Regions from separate parts of the Bradyrhizobium sp. BR14999 genome, predicted to be linked through region 3. Evidence: predicted binding sites of a transcription regulator. Region 3 holds the regulator's gene; each other region holds the start of a gene.

Region 1 (5,335 bases), 3.5 Mb from region 3:
GAAGTAGGAGAGGTCGGTGTAGATGCGCGCGGTCACCGGGTGATAGTTGCCGGTGCCGGTATGGACGTAAGTCGTGAGGCTGCCGCCCTCGCGGCGCACCACCATCGAGAGCTTTGCATGCGTCTTCAGTTCGAGGAAGCCGTAGACGACCTGCACGCCGGCGCGTTCGAGGTCGCGCGCCCAGCGGATGTTGGCCTCTTCGTCGAAGCGAGCCTTCAGCTCGATCAGCGCGGTCACCGACTTGCCGGCCTCGGCGGCTTCAGCGAGCGCGCGCACGATCGGCGAGTTGTTGGAGGTGCGGTAGAGCGTCTGCTTGATCGCGACCACATCCGGGTCGCGCGCGGCCTGCTGCAGGAACTGCACCACCACGTCGAAGGATTCGTAGGGGTGATGGACGATGAGGTCCTTCTGCCGGATCGCCGCGAAGATGTCGCCGGCATGCTCGCGCACCCGCTCGGGATGGCGTGGCACGTAAGGGGTGAATTCGAGGTCGGGACGGTCGAGGCGGGTGAGCTGCGAAAGCTCGTTCATGGCGAGCACGCCATCGACCAGGAACACCTCGTCATCGGCGGCCGATAGTGCGTGCTGCACGAAGCTCCGCAATTCCTCCGGCATCTTGGCGTCGATCTCGAGCCGGATCACCGAGCCGCGGCGGCGACGCTTCAGCGCGGTCTCGAACAGGCGGACCAGGTCTTCCGCCTCTTCCTCGATTTCGAGCTCGGAGTCGCGGATGATTCGGAAGGCGCCCTGACCGTGCAGATTGTATCCGGGGAAGAGGCGGTTGATGAACAGGGTGGTCGCCTGTTCCAGCGAAATCAGCCGGACGGCCCTGCCTTCGGCTGGTAGGCGGATGAAGCGGTCGATCTTGCCGGGCATGCGGATCAGCGCGTTCATCTGCTTGCCGTCGGCGGCGCGCGTGAGCTGAAGCGCGATGGTGAAGCCGAGGCTCGGGATGAACGGGAAAGGGTGGGCCGGATCGATTGCGAGCGGCGTCAGCAACGGGAACACGTTGTTGAGGAAGTAGTCCTCGATCCAGCTCCGCTCCGCCTTGGTGACGTCCTTGCCCTCAACCAGCACGATGCCGACATCGGCGAGCGTGCCGCGCAGGTCGCGCCAGATCGCCTGCTGGTCGGAGGCAAGCTCGGACACGGTGCGGTTGATCAGCGCGAGCTGCTCCGACGGCGTGAGGCCATCGGGGGCGCGCTCGGCAATGCCCTCGCGCACCTGGGCCTTGATGCCGGCCACGCGGACCATGAAGAACTCGTCGAGGTTATTCGCTGAAATCGACAGGAATCGTACCCGCTCCAGCATGGGGTGGCTGGGATTGACCGATTCCTCCAGGACGCGGCGATTGAAATGCAGCCAGGACAGCTCGCGGTTGATGAAACGCTCGGGGCTGGAAGCAATCGCCGGCAGGCCCTCGGTTTCCGGGGGTTTTTCTTTGATTTCAACGGCTTGCGCAGAGTCCATGAGAAGTCGATCCATCCAGTTCACCCCAATTTGCGACTTACGCGCAAAACCGGCGGGAGCATGTGTTAGAGCGATGACGTTTCGATGACATTGATGTTCCGCCGCTCCGCCGCGTCAAGCGGCCTCGGAGGCGGGCGGGGCCGGTCAGGCGTCCCGAAGCAGCTCGGCGGCCAGCGCCCGGGTGACGGGGCGCCCAAGCCGCAGGGCCTCGCTGTCGAGCAATTCCACAGCCCGCCGGGCGGCGGCCGAGGACCGCTCCAGGCGGGTGGCGAGGTAGCTGACCACGCTCTCATCCACCGTGAGTTGACGGTCGGCGCAGAATTTGACGATCAGGCCACGGAAAAGCTGGTCGTCGGGCGGCAGCAGCGCGACCGCCGGCACGGCGCGCAGGCGCGAGCGCAGGTCGCGAAGCTCGATCTCGAGCGATGCCGGGACCTCGCGCCCGGTGAAGAGGACGTAGGCGCCATCCTCACGGGCGAGGTTCATCAGGTGGAAGAGCGCGCGCTCGTCAAATTCTTTCGCCTTGAGGTCCTCGACCACTAGCGCCCCGGTGGCGAGCGCGCCCGGGACCGCTGCGGCGGTCAGGGCATTGGCCGTGGTCGAGCGGGCGCCAGCCTCCTCGGCCCAGATCGCGGCGAGATGGCTCTTGCCGCTGCCTTCGGGGCCGGCCAGCCACATGATCCGGTTCGGCCATTCCGGCCAGGCGTCGATCAGGCCGAGGCCGGCCGCGTTGGCCGGGCCCTCGAGAAAATTGTCCCGGCTGAGACTTTCCGCATGCGGAAGCGAAAACGCCAATTGTCGGGGATGAACGCGGCCTGCCACGCTTGCCTTGCTCCATGCCGGCGCGCCGGCCTCGTTGGAAAAGATTCGACTTGATCGAGCGGGAGTTGGCCTTTTGCGGGGCCGCATCCCAACTCATTTGGCCTCGATCGTGCTCATGTGCCGCAGCCACTCGACGAGATAGAGCGACACCGAGGAGAGCGTGAAAACCGTGACGAGGCCCATCAGGATCATATCATAGGGTTGCGGCTTGAAGCCGAAGGCAAGTGCGGCCAGCACCAAGGCCGCGAACGCCACTTGGGCCACAGTGTTGAGCTTGGACACCTTCGAGGGCTTCATCTCGACCGGCCGGTCGAACAGCCAGGATACGATCACGGCGGCGACGATCATGATGTCGCGCGAGACCACGAGGATGACGATCCAGCGCGGAATCGCCCCCCAGATGCCGAGCGCCATGTAGATCGAGACCAGCAGCGCCTTGTCGGCGAGCGGATCGAGCAGGGCGCCGAGCTCACTCGTCATGTTGAAGCGCTTGGCCAGGAAGCCGTCGACGGCGTCGCTGATACCGGCGATCAGGAAGACCGCGAACGCCACCTCCATTTGGCTCGACACGATGGCCCAGACGATGATCGGGACCAGCATGATGCGGCCCAGGGTAATGATGTTCGGAATACTCACGCGGCGCTTCCCGGCACCCGGATTGACCTCAGATCCGGCCCCCTCGGAGGCTGAACCGGTTGATATCTACATAGTATAGGGCCGGGCGCCATGCGAGCCATTGCGCGTCCCCGGAATTCGACGTAACCAGCCGCAAACCCACTGGAAATCGGGCATGACCGACCGCAAAAACGGCCTCACTTACGCCGATTCAGGCGTCGATATCGACGCCGGCAACCGCCTCGTCGACCTGATCAAGCCGATGGTGCGCGCCACCGCACGGCCGGGCGCCGACGCCGAGATCGGCGGTTTCGGCGGCCTGTTCGACCTCAAGGCGGCCGGTTTCAAGGACCCCGTCCTGGTTGCTGCGACCGACGGCGTCGGCACCAAGGTCAAGATCGCGATCGAGACCGGCCTGCATGGCGGCATCGGCATCGACCTCGTCGCCATGAGCGTCAACGACCTCGTGGTCCAGGGCGCCGAGCCACTGTTCTTCCTGGACTATTTTGCCTGCGGCAAGCTCGATCCGGAGGCCACCGCCGCGATCGTCGCTGGCGTTGCGGAGGGCTGCCGCGAATCCGGCTGCGCCCTGATCGGCGGCGAAACGGCCGAGATGCCCGGCCTCTACAAGGACGGCGATTATGATCTCGGCGGCTTTGCCGTCGGCGCCGCCGAGCGCGGCACGCTGCTGCCGCGCAAGGACATCGCGGCGGGCGACGCCGTGATCGGGCTCGCCTCGTCGGGCGTGCATTCCAACGGCTTCTCGCTGGTGCGCAAGATCGTGGAACAATCCGGTCTCGGCTTCGAGGCGCAGGCGCCTTTCGCGCCCGTGATGACGCTGGGCGGCGCGCTGCTGACGCCGACGCGGCTCTACGTCAAATCCTGCCTGCGTGCGATCCGCGAGACCGGCGCGGTGAAGGGGCTCGCCCACATCACCGGCGGCGGTTTCACCGACAACATTCCGCGCGTGCTGCCGAAGCACCTCGGCGTCGGCATCGACCTTGCACAGCTGCCGGTGCTGCCGGTGTTCAAATGGCTGGCCGCGCAGGCCGGCATCGCCGAGCTGGAAATGCTGCGCACCTTCAATTGCGGTATCGGCATGATCGCGATCGTTGAGCCTGACCAGGTCGACAAGGTGGTCAAGGTCTTCACCGATGCCGGCGAGACCGTGGCGCAGCTCGGCACCGTGATCCCGGCCGAAGGCGAGCACCGCGTCGTCTATAACGGCCACCTCGACCTGGCGCTGTGATGAAGCGCCGCGTCGCCATCCTGATCTCCGGCCGCGGCTCCAACATGGCTGCGCTGATCAAGGCAGCGGCTGCCGCGGATTTTCCGGCAGAGATTTCGCTGGTCATCTCGAACAAGGCCGATGCACTGGGGCTCGAACGGGCCAGGGCGAGCGGCGTGACAACCGAGGTGATCGAGAGCAAGCCGTTCGGCAAGGACCGCGCAGGTTTTGAGAAGGTGCTGCAGGCCGCGCTCGACCGGCACGGCATCGAGCTGATTTGTCTGGGCGGCTTCATGCGCCTGTTCACGGCGGAGTTCACCCAGGCTTGGTACGGGCGGATGCTCAACATCCATCCCTCGCTGCTGCCATCCTTCCCCGGTCTCGACCCGCACGGCCAGGCCTTGCGTGCCGGCGTCAAGCTGTCCGGCGCGACGGTCCACTTCGTGATCCCCGAGACCGATGCCGGACCGATCGTGATGCAGGGCGCGGTTCCCGTCAGCGACAACGATACGTCGGACACGCTCTCGGAGCGCATCCTCGAAGTCGAGCACCGCATCTATCCCGAGGCGCTGCGGCTGCTCGCGGCCGGCAGGGTCCGGATCGACGGCGAGGTGTGCAGAACGGCGGGCAGCTCTGCGTCGGAGAATTTTTTGGTTGCGCCGGTGGTGAGCTGAAGCGACGTCGCTTTTCGACTTCCCAAACAAAATCCCCCGGCAGAGCCGGGGGCAACGTCATGATCTCTCGCGCGTAGCTTTGAGAGAAATCAGGAGACCTTGAGGTTCTCCGCGGATGATTTGCCGCGGTTCTCCACGAGGTCGTATTCAACCACCTGGTTCTCGTTGAGGGTCGAGAGTCCGGCGCGCTCGACGGCGGAGATGTGGACGAACACGTCCTTGTCGCCGCCGTTCGGCTTGATGAACCCATAGCCCTTGGTCGGGTTGAACCATTTGACGGTGCCCTTTTGCGGCATCGCTAATCTCCTCCACTAGATAGAAAAAAGACGCGGCCGCTTTTCGCGTGCCACGCCACAAACGGGCTTCCGGAAGTCTGTTCGAGTCTTGAGTCTTAATGTCGCGAAACGCACAGCCGAGCGGCCAATTCCGATTGTGGCCAATATTGCAACATGAAAAGCGCGCGTTAGCAAGCAGGGTGCGAATTTCAAGATCGCACCGGACACGCTCGAGTGCAATTTTCGACCTG
Region 2 (5,335 bases), 1.2 Mb from region 3:
TTCGACCTCGATGCCGGCCATGAGGCCGCCGGTGTGCTGATGAAGGCAAGTCTTGTGAAGGCAAGTCTCGGGATGGCGGTGCTGGTGTCTCTGGTGCACGTTGCCGCCATGATCGGCGCGGGCGGATGTCTGGCGTGGCTGGTCTACCGCTATCTGGGATTGAGGTTTGTCTCGCGAAGCTGGTTCAATCTGGATCTGATCTGGGCGGCCAGCCTCATCGTGGTTGGCGTCGTGGCGCTCACCTTCAATCTCTCGAGCTGGCGGTGAAGCCTACCGCGTCAAAGCCCACTCGCCGACGACGCGAAAGCGAGCCTTGGGATCATCCTGCTTGAACAGCGCGATGCGATCGATCGTCAGCGCATTGAGCTTCAATGTCGCAAACCGCGCCCGCAACATCTCCAGAATCGGCCCGCGGCGCTCGGCGTCCAGCCGTCCCGTCAGCGTCATGTGGAAGCGGAATTCTTCCATGACGTAAGGGTAACCCCAGCGGTCGAGATAGTCGCGGTGCCGCTCGCTGAGCTTCTCGGGCCTGCGACGCGCGCGGTCTTCCGCCGTCAGCTCGGTTCGAAAGGAATCGAAATCGCTGACGCAATCGGCGGCGAGCTGCTGGAGCGTGTGGACGGGCTCAGCCGGAATGACGGCAATGAAGCCGCTGATGGAATCGACGACCGGTCGGATCGCCGGGATCGGCCGCGGCTTGCCGGCGAATGCCGCACAGGCCGCCGCAAGCTCGGCCTCGGTTCTGCCGGCCGCCAGCGTCATCGGCGCCTTCAGCGTGCCGTGGAAGCCGTATTTGCGGGGATCGGCGGTGACGTCGCGCCAGTCGGCGGCGACATGCAGTGCCTCGCGCGGAAACGGCACCTCGTCGCCGGTGTAGGTATCGTAGCCGAGCAGCTCGGCGCCAAAGCGGGAGAGGGCGCTGTCGGCGCCGGCGGCAAAATAGATCGCGTAGCGGGAAAAACCTGTCATTGCCTCAGCATAGCCAATTCATGCCGCAACGACAGTCTCGCGTGGCATCGCCGCCGCTGTGAGCAGCCGCGTCGCATCGGTGAGATGCACGAGCTTGCCGCCTGATATCACCGCGATCAGCCGCGGCCGCAGCTTCACGCTGTCGTCGACCAAAAGAATGTCGGCGCGGCGTCCTTCCGCGAGGATGCCGCGATCGGTAAGGCCGGTTGCACGGGCAGGCCCGGCAGAGACCAAATCCCAGGCGTCGGTCAGAGGCAGCACGCCGTCGGCGGCGAGCCGGAATGCGGCCAGCAGCTGTGCGGGATAGTAATAGTCCGACGCCAGCACCGAGCAGAGGCCCTTGGCGATCATGTCCGATGCCCTGGTCCAGCCGGTATGGCTGCCGCCGCGCACGACGTTCGGCGCGCCATAGACGATGGCATCGCCGTGACTTGCTGCCGCCCGCGCCGTCTCCTCGTTGACCGGAAACTCGGCGATCATCGCACCGAGCTCGCGAAACTCCTGGCGCATCGCCGGCGTCGCGTCGTCATGCGAGAGCATCCGCACTGCGACGGCCTGGGCGGCAGCGGCCAGCCGCGACACGGAGGCTGGAACGTCGGCAGCGCGTGCCACCACGCGTTCGACCAGCCGGTCAAATTCCTCGCTCGATAGCCCGGTGCGCTCGACCATGCGATTGCGCTTGCGTGGCTTGGCCATATCGGCAACGGTGCCGTCCATGTGGTCATTGAAGGCGAACAGGTCGACGCGGCCTTCCGCGAGCCACTGGCTGATCTCGGCCTCTGCATCGAGATTGTAGGTCTCATGCCGGAGGTGGAAGCGGGTGTCGGCGGCGAATTGCGGACGCTGCCGCTCGATCGCCTCCATCAGGCCGCGCGCATTGTCGGCGCTGCGCAGGCCCGGCTCCCACGAGCAGGTCGTGGCGTGGAACACCGTGGTAATGCCGTTGCTGATCGCTTGGCGGTCGCTGTCGGCGAGCGCGACGTCGATCGGAAAATCGACGCCGGCGCGCGGCATCATCTGGCGCTCGAAGGCATCGCCATGCAGATCGACGATGCCGGGCAACACCAGCAGGTTGCGGGCGTCGATGGCGAGCCGCGCGCGGCCGCGGGAAGTATCGACCTGCGCGATATCAGTTCCGGACACGAGAAGGGAGGTTTCGACGAGCTCGGCGCCGATCAGGGCCCGGCCGCCTTCAAGGAAAATGTCTGTCACGCGACCGCGCTTCGTTTGCTGGCAGGAGAACCGGTGAAAGAGCTCGCCCGTGCTTCGTATGTCGCGAGGAAATCTTCAATCCCGAGCTTGCGGAAATCGGGCAGCGCTTCACGCAATTTGTCGTGATCCCAGTCCCACCAGGCGAGCTTGGCGAGCCGTCCGGCGATCTCCTCCGAGAACCGCCGCCGCACGATGCGGGCCGGATTGCCGGCGACGATGGTGTAGGCCGGCACGTCCTTGGTGACGATGGCGCCGGCCGCGATCACCGCGCCGGTGCCGATGTTGCGGCCCGGCAGCACGATCGCGCCATGACCGATCCAGACGTCGTGACCGATATGGACGTGATGCTGGCGCCGCCAGTCGAAGAACTCGGTGTCGTCGCTCTCGCCCTCGAAGTAGGCGCTCGAACGATAGGTGAAGTGCGCCTGCGTCGCGCGGTGCATCGGATGATTGCCGGGATTGATCCGCGTCATCGCGGCGATCGAGCAGAATTTTCCGATCGTCGTGTAGGTGATCTGGGCGTCGTTGACGACATAGGAGTAATCGCCCATCGTCACTTCATGCAGGATCGTGCGTGCGCCGACCTCGGTGTAGGCGCCGAGCCTAGCCTCGTGCAGCTTGGCCGAGGGATCGATGGTCGGCTGAATCGAAAGAGCTTTGGCGGCCATGTCGTATCCGAAGCGCGAGGGTGGGGCGTTCCTCTTCGAGCGGCTTGATGACAATGTCATGACGCGGCGATGACAGGGGATGACGTGTGTTGGATCGCCGCACCGCAACGCGGATGTCACACAAGTGTTAAGCGCCGGCGTTAGCGGTGGGCTCCAGTTAATCTGGAGTGCTGCATGCTGGTGGTGGAAGGTCTGACGTGTCGCTTCGGTGCAAAAGCCGCGGTGGACGACGCTTCGTTTCAAGTCTCCCCCGGCGGCTTCGTCGGTGTGATCGGACGGTCCGGCGCCGGCAAGTCGACCCTGCTGCGGACCATCAATCGGCTGGTGACGCCGACTGAGGGGCGCATCCTGTTCGACGGCATCGACGTCACCGCGCTGCGCGGCAAGGAGTTGCGGCAGTGGCGGGCGCGTTCGGCGATGATCTTCCAGCAGTTCAACCTGGTCGGCCGGCTCGATGTTCTCACCAACGTCCTGATGGGGCGCCTCGCAACGATGCCGGCTTGGCGCTCGCTGTCGCAGCTCTGGCCCGAGCAGGACAAGGCTCTGGCGATGTCCGCGCTGGAGCAGTTCGACATCGCCGCGCTCGCCGCCCAGCGCGCCGACCAGCTCTCCGGCGGCCAGCAGCAGCGTGTCGCGATCGCCCGCGCGCTGGTGCAGCAGCCCGATATCATCCTCGCCGACGAGCCGATCGCCTCGCTCGATCCGCGCAACACCAAGATCGTGATGGATGCGCTGCTGCGCATCAACAAGCATTTCGGCATTACGGTGCTCTGCAACCTGCATTCGCTCGATCTGGCGCGCAGCTATTGCCACCGCCTGATCGGCATGGCCGCGGGCCGCGTGGTGTTCGACGGCGCGCCGTCGGCGCTGACCGATCGCGTGGCGCGCGAGCTCTACGATCTCGAAGCCGCCGACGTCATGGGCGGCATGCCTGTCCCGGCGCCCGAAGGCGTTCCGGCGCTCGGGACGGCCGCGGCGGCCTGAGCCTCGCCTGTTTAGTTCAAGTCTTTGCGTCAACCGACCTCAACCGATGAAGAGGGTATCATGATCACTCGCAGATTAATCCTCGCCGGCGCCGCCGCGCTTGCGTTCACGACCTCCGCCTCCGCGGACGACTGGAAAACCAAATATCCGGAATTGACCTTCGCGGTCGTGCCGGCGGAGAACGCCTCCGGCGTCACCGAGCGCTGGGCGCCGTTCATGAGCTATCTCTCCAAGGAATTGGGCGTGAAGGTCACGTTGCGCATCGCCAACGACTACGCCGCCGTCATCGAAGGCCAGCGCGCCGGCAACATCCATATCGCGAGCTACGGCTCGGCCTCGTTCGCGCGCGCACGTCTGACCGGCGTCAAGACCGATGCCTTCGCCAACGACATCAACGCCGACGGTTCGACCGGCTACTATTCGGTGTTCTTCGTCAAGGCGAGCAGCGCCTACAAGAAGGTCGATGACCTCAAGGGCAAGAATCTCGGCCTCGTCGATCCGAACTCGACCTCCGGCAACAATGTGCCGCGCTTCGAGCTCGACAAGATGGGCATCCACGATGCCGACAGCTATTTCAGCAAGGTCGTCTTCACCGGCAGCCACGAGAACGCGATGCTGGCGCTGGCGCAGGGCACGGTCGACGTTGCCGCCAACCAGTGGACCAGCGATGACGATTCGACGCTGGCGCAGATGCTGACCAAGGGTATGCTGAAGAATGCCGATGGCTCGGCGATGAAGAAGGACGACTTCCGCATCATCCACAAGTCGGCGCCGATCATCAACGGTCCCTACGCCTACAACTCGGATCTCCCGGAAGATGCCAAGGCCGCCATCGCCAAGGCGTTCTTCGACGCTCCGAGTAAGGACAAAGCAGCATTCGACCGTCTCTCCGACGGCCAGAAGAAGGGTTTTCATCCCGCCACCACCAAGGACTGGGATGGCACGATCGAGCTGATCAAGTTCGTCGATGCGCTGCGTAAGAAGAAGGCGTCCTGATCTCAGGACGAGCTACTCGAGCCGGGTCGACGGACCCGGCTCTTTCTCTTTGTGCGCCCAGCATGGGCGCACTCTTATGGGTGAAAGTCCCATCGTAAGCTGATCATGGCGAGCGAAGTGAAGCGCAACTGCATGAGGGCGACCGAATGTGGGGAGGAAGCGTGGATCGAAGCTGCGGGCCGATGGACAAGAACCGGATAGAAGGCGCTGCCGACCAGGGCGAGCGGGCAAAGGACCGCGAAGCTCTCATGATCAAAGGGAAGCGGCGTAGATCCGGCGGTCGTGCAGTGAAGGAGTGCGTTCTTACCTGGGGAGACCTTGCCTCACGTCCGAAAGGGCGACGGTGTCGAGCCGGAGCGAGGGGGCAGCAGAGGTCGTAGTAGCCGGGGGTACGGCGAGGAGCCCGCATCCCGGCGAAGGACCGAACGAGGAGGAGTGTTAGGCACCATGCCGATGTGGGGAGCACCGCGTCAGATGCCTGCGCAAGCAGGGCGGCTCGAGGAAGG
Region 3 (5,335 bases):
AAGCACCAGGCCAGAATGCCCTTCTGCGCGTGCAGGCGGTTTTCGGCCTCGTCGAACACGACCGATTGCGGGCCGTCGATCACGTCATCCGTGACCTCCTCGCCGCGATGGGCGGGCAGGCAGTGCATGAACAGCGCATCGGACTTGGCCAGCGACATCAGCTTGGCATTAACCTGGTAGGGCTTGAGCACGTTATGGCGGTGCTCGCCTTCCTTGTCGCCCATCGACACCCAGGTGTCGGTGACGACGCAATCGGCACCGCGCACGGCGGCTTCCGGATCGGTGCCGAGCACGATCGGCGCATTGGTCGTCTTGATCCAGTCGCGCATCGCCTTCTTCGGCGCGAGCTCCGGCGGCGTTGCGACGTTGAGCTGGAATTTGAAGCGCTCGGCGGCGTGGGCCCAGGACGCCAGCACGTTGTTGTCGTCACCGGTCCAGGCCACCGTCTTGCCCTCGATCGGGCCGCGATGCTCCTCATAGGTCATGAGATCGGCCATCACCTGACAAGGGTGCGAACGGCGCGTCAGGCCGTTGATGACGGGCACGGTCGCATAGGCCGCAAGCTCCAGCAGCGCCTCGTGATTGAGGATGCGGATCATGATGGCGTCGACATAGCGCGACAGCACGCGCGCGGTGTCGGCGATGGTCTCGCCACGGCCCAGCTGCATTTCGGCACCGGTGAGCATGATGGGCTCGCCGCCGAGCTGGCGCATGGCGACGTCGAACGACACCCGCGTCCGCGTTGAGGGGCGCTCGAAGATCATCGCCAGCGTCTTGCCTTCGAGCGGCCTGACCGGCTGATGCGCCTTCTGCTTCGCCTTCATGGCGGAGGATGCGGCGAGCATGCGCTTGAGCTCCGACAGCGGGAGCTCGTTGATGTCGAGGAAGTGCTTTGGCGACTTGCTCATCAGCTTGCCGCCCGCTTGGTCTGACTGGACGAGATCGCCGTGCAGGCGCGCTCGAGCCGCCCGACGCTGTCCTCGATCTCGGCTTCGGTGACGATCAGAGGCGGCAGAAAGCGCACGACATTGTCGCCGGCGCCGACGGTGAGCAGTTTTTCGTGGCGCAAGGCGGCAACGAGATCACCCGAAGGCACGACCGCCTTGATGCCGATCAGGAGACCCTCGCCCCGCACTTCGCTGACGACATCAGGATGGCGATCGATCACGGAGGCGAGCTTCTGCTTGAGCAGCAGCGACATCTTCTGCACGTGATCGAAGAAGCCGGGCTTGAGCATGACGTCGAGCACGGCGTTCGCAGCGGAGATCGCGAGCGGATTGCCGCCGAAGGTCGAGCCGTGCGAGCCGGGTGTCATGCCGGAGGCCGCTTCCGCGGTCGCAAGGCAGGCACCGATCGGAAAGCCGCCACCGAGCGCCTTCGCCAGCGACATCACGTCGGGCGTGACGCCGAGACGGCGATGCGCGAACAGATCGCCGGTGCGGCCCATGCCGGTCTGCACCTCGTCGAACGCGAGCAACAGGCCCTTCTCGTCGCAGAGCTGGCGCAGCGCCTTGAGAAAGGCGGGTGCCGACGAACGCACACCGCCCTCGCCCTGGATCGGCTCGATCAGGATGCCGGCGGTCTGCGGACCGATCGCCTTCTTCACGGCCTCGATATCGCCATGCGGGACCTGGTCGAAGCCGTCCATCGGCGGGCCGAAACCTTCGAGATATTTTGCCGAGCCCGTCGCAGCCAGCGTCGCCAGCGTACGGCCGTGGAAGGCGCCTTCGAAGGTGATCATGCGATAGCGATCGGGATGGCCTTTGGCGGCGTGATAGCGCCGCACGACCTTGATCACGCATTCCAGCGCTTCGGCGCCGGAATTACAGAAGAACACGAAGTCCGCGAAACTCTCGTTGCACAGACGCGTTGCAAGCCGTTCGCCATCCGGGCTCTGGAACAGGTTCGACATGTGCCAGAGCTTGGTCGCCTGCTCCTGCAACGCCTTGACCAGCGCGGGATGGGCATGGCCGAGCGCGTTCACCGCAACGCCCGACGTGAAATCGAGATAGCGATCGCCATTGGTCGCGATCAGCCAGCAGCCTTCGCCGCGCTCGAAACCAAGGTCGGCCCTGGCGAAAACGGGAAGCAGATGCGGCGCGGCGCTGTTGGTCATGACCATCACTTGGATGTTGCATTTGAAAGTTGAGACCTGCCTGGCGTGCCTTGCGCAGCGCACCATTGACCGGTCCGGAAAACGAAACGTGCCGCCTTTTAAGGGCGGCACGCGGCACTATCTTATGCCTGGCAAGACCGGTGTCAATGCCGCCCGGAAAGCCTCGCGAAACGCTGAATCCGTAGTCTTGCGGTGCCGATTTTGCGGGGTTTTCACCACGGAACATGTGGAAGCGAGTCGGCGGACTCTTGCGCGGGAGTCACGCCATATTGTAGCGTTTGGCCTGTCAGATACGACATCTCGTGCAGCGGTTCTGATCCTCTAAGTCCTCATGTACCGGCGTAAACGTTCGGGCGTCAGTAGCGCGCCCGGCGAGCCTTAAGGGATTCTGGCGGCACGGGTTTTTCAAGGCTTAGGCATTCGCTGTGAGGCCCCAGGATGGCGGCGCGCAGCGAGGGAAAGGGTGCAATGACGGTTTTGACCTGGTCCGACGATCGCGTCGAGCAGCTGAAAAAGCTCTGGGAGGCCGGACTTTCGGCCAGCCAGATCGCGGCCGAGCTCGGCAATGTGACCCGCAATGCCGTGATCGGCAAAGTGCACAGGCTCGGCCTGTCGGGCCGCGCCAAGAGCCCATCTTCGGCCGCGCCGCGGCCGCGCAAGGCGCGCCCAGCACAGCACATGATGCGGGTGACCCGGCCGATCTCGCGCGGCAACACCGCGCTGGCGCAGGCCTTCGAGGTCGAGGTCGAGGCCGAACCGGTCACCTACGACAACGTGGTGCCGATGAGCCAGCGGCTGTCGCTGCTGGAATTGAACGAGGCAACCTGCCACTGGCCGGTCGGCGATCCCTCGAGCCCGGATTTCTTCTTCTGCGGCGGCAGGGCGCTGTCCGGCCTGCCCTACTGTGCCCAGCACTCGCGCGTGGCCTATCAGCCGGCCGCAGATCGCCGGCGCGCGCCGGCCAAGCCGAGCACGCGGTGAGTTTGTTCTGAGACCAGAAATGAGCCGTCGTGCGATGGCGGCTCTACATGTTCGGTGTCGTCCCGGCGAAGGCCGGGACCCATAGCCACCGAATGCCATTTGGCGAAGACTCTCAATGATGCGGCTGCACCGTGCAATCAAGACCGCGCCCAATCGATAGATCACGCGGTATGGGTCCCGGCCTTCGCCGGGACGACGCGGAAATTGGGGCGACAGCTCGCTAACTCATCCCCACCAAACGCCTTACGTCTGCTCCGCCTTCGCAAACCGATCATCCAGCGCATAGCCGGCGCCGCGGACGGTGCGGATCGGGTCCTGCTCGCGGCCGAGATTGAGCAGCTTGCGCAGGCGGCCGATATGGACGTCGACAGTGCGCTCGTCGATATAGATGTCGCGGCCCCAGACGCTGTCGAGCAGCTGCTCGCGCGAGAACACGCGGCCGGGATGCTCCAGGAAGAACTCCAGCAGGCGATATTCGGTCGGGCCGAGATCGATCGGCCGGCCCGAGCGCGCCACGCGGCGCTTGTCCCGATCGAGCTCGATGTCACCGTAGGCGAGCACGGTGGCGAGCCGCTCCGGACTTGCGCGCCGCAGAAGGCCCTTAACGCGCGCGAGCAGCTCCGGCACCGAGAACGGCTTGACGATGTAGTCGTCGGCGCCGGTCGCAAGACCCCGCACCCGCTCGCTCTCCTCGCCGCGCGCGGTGAGCATGATGATCGGGAGTTGCTTGGTCTCGGGACGGGTGCGCAGCCGCCGGCACAGCTCGATGCCTGATAGTCCCGGCAGCATCCAGTCGAGCACGATCAGATCCGGGATGTGTTCCTTGAGGCGGGTGTCGGCGTCGTCGCCGCGCATCACCGTCTCCACGTCATAGCCGTCGCCTTCGAGGTTGTAACGGAGAAGCTCGGTGAGAGCTTCCTCGTCCTCAACCACCATAATGCGTGCGCCCATGTTGTCGTCGCTCCCTAGGTATTCGGTACCGTCGTGGCGAAGGTCGTCATGTCGCCCTTCGGCCGCTTGTCGGTGATCGCCTGCCCCTCGATCATGTAGAACACGGTTTCGGCGATGTTGGTGGCGTGGTCGCCGATCCGCTCGATGTTCTTGGCGCAGAACATCAGATGGATGCAGAACGAGATGTTGCGCGGATCCTCCATCATGTAGGTGAGGAGCTCGCGGAACAGCGAGGTGCAGATGGCGTCGACTTCCTCGTCGCCCTTCCACACCGCCATTGCCGCCGGCAGGTCATGCGCGGCATAGGCGTCCAGTACCGACTTGACCTGCTGCTGCACGAGGTCGGTCATGTGCTCCAGGCCGCGGAACAGTTTTAGCGGATGGAAGTCCGTCTCCAGCGCCGCAACGCGCTTGCCCATGTTCTTGGCGAGGTCGCCGATGCGCTCGAGATCGGTGGCGACGCGCATGGCGCCGACGATCTCGCGCAGATCCACCGCCATCGGCTGGCGGCGGGCGATGGTGAGCACGGCGCGCTCCTCGATGCGCTTCTGCAGCGCATCGAGCTCGGCGTCGGTGGTGACGACGCGCTGACCGAGCGCGACGTCGCGGCGGATCAGCGCGTCGACGGAATCGACGATCATGCGCTCGGCGATGCCGCCCATCTCGGCGACCAGGCGGGTGAGCTCCTGGAGGTCGGTGTCGAAGGCCTTTGCGGTATGTTCAGTACCCATGTCCCGTCTCCTCAGCCGAACCGGCCGGTGATGTAATCCTGCGTACGCCGGTCGCTCGGCGACGTGAAGATCTTGCTGGTGTCGTCGAACTCGATCAGCTCGCCAAGATACATGAAGGCGGTCTTGTCGGAGACGCGCGCCGCCTGCTGCATGTTGTGGGTGACGATCGCGATCGTGTAGTTCTCGGACAGTTCCTGGATCAGCTCCTCGACCTTGGCGGTCGAGATCGGATCGAGCGCCGAGCAGGGCTCGTCGAACAAGATCACTTCAGGCCGCACCGCGACCGTGCGGGCGATGCAGAGGCGCTGCTGCTGGCCGCCGGAGAGCGACAGGCCCGAAGCGTTGAGCTTGTCCTTGACCTCGTTCCACAGCGCGCCGCCGCGCAGCGCCTTCTCGACCCGGTCGTCCATCTCCGACTTCGAGATCTTCTCGTAGAGGCGGATGCCGAAGGCGATGTTCTCGTAGATCGTCATCGGGAACGGCGTCGGCTTCTGGAACACCATGCCGACGCGGGCGCGCAGCAGATTGAGGTCGAGCTTGGGGTCGAGAATGTTGG

Evidence for each region. The regulator PhoB, encoded in region 3, activates phosphate uptake and scavenging genes when phosphate is short. The targets are predictions, from matches to a motif close to TGTCATNNANCTGTCAT.
Region 1: the regulator PhoB is predicted to act here: its motif matches at 1,544-1,560, upstream of ACR9YP_RS27315 (RNA degradosome polyphosphate kinase).
Region 2: the regulator PhoB is predicted to act here: its motif matches at 2,897-2,913, upstream of phnC (phosphonate ABC transporter ATP-binding protein).

The regions. Positions count from the first base shown of each region.
Region 1 is NZ_CM148536.1:5,821,555-5,826,889, reverse strand. It holds gene ACR9YP_RS27315 (RNA degradosome polyphosphate kinase) at 1-1,470, opposite strand, end outside; gene ACR9YP_RS27310 (P-loop NTPase family protein) at 1,615-2,292, opposite strand; gene ACR9YP_RS27305 (CDP-alcohol phosphatidyltransferase family protein) at 2,386-2,928, opposite strand; gene purM (phosphoribosylformylglycinamidine cyclo-ligase) at 3,083-4,156, shown strand; gene purN (phosphoribosylglycinamide formyltransferase) at 4,156-4,809, shown strand; gene ACR9YP_RS27290 (cold-shock protein) at 4,899-5,105, opposite strand.
Region 2 is NZ_CM148536.1:1,717,874-1,723,208, forward strand. It holds gene ACR9YP_RS07915 (hypothetical protein) at 1-267, shown strand, start outside; gene ACR9YP_RS07920 (DUF1045 domain-containing protein) at 271-969, opposite strand; gene ACR9YP_RS07925 (alpha-D-ribose 1-methylphosphonate 5-triphosphate diphosphatase) at 988-2,181, opposite strand; gene ACR9YP_RS07930 (transferase hexapeptide repeat family protein) at 2,178-2,849, opposite strand; gene phnC (phosphonate ABC transporter ATP-binding protein) at 3,024-3,833, shown strand; gene phnD (phosphonate ABC transporter substrate-binding protein) at 3,894-4,829, shown strand; gene ltrA (group II intron reverse transcriptase/maturase) at 5,283-5,335, shown strand, end outside.
Region 3 is NZ_CM148536.1:497,972-503,306, forward strand. It holds gene argF (ornithine carbamoyltransferase) at 1-908, opposite strand, end outside; gene ACR9YP_RS02310 (aspartate aminotransferase family protein) at 908-2,116, opposite strand; gene ACR9YP_RS02315 (GcrA family cell cycle regulator) at 2,585-3,097, shown strand; gene phoB (phosphate regulon transcriptional regulator PhoB) at 3,341-4,048, opposite strand; gene phoU (phosphate signaling complex protein PhoU) at 4,063-4,779, opposite strand; gene pstB (phosphate ABC transporter ATP-binding protein PstB) at 4,791-5,335, opposite strand, start outside.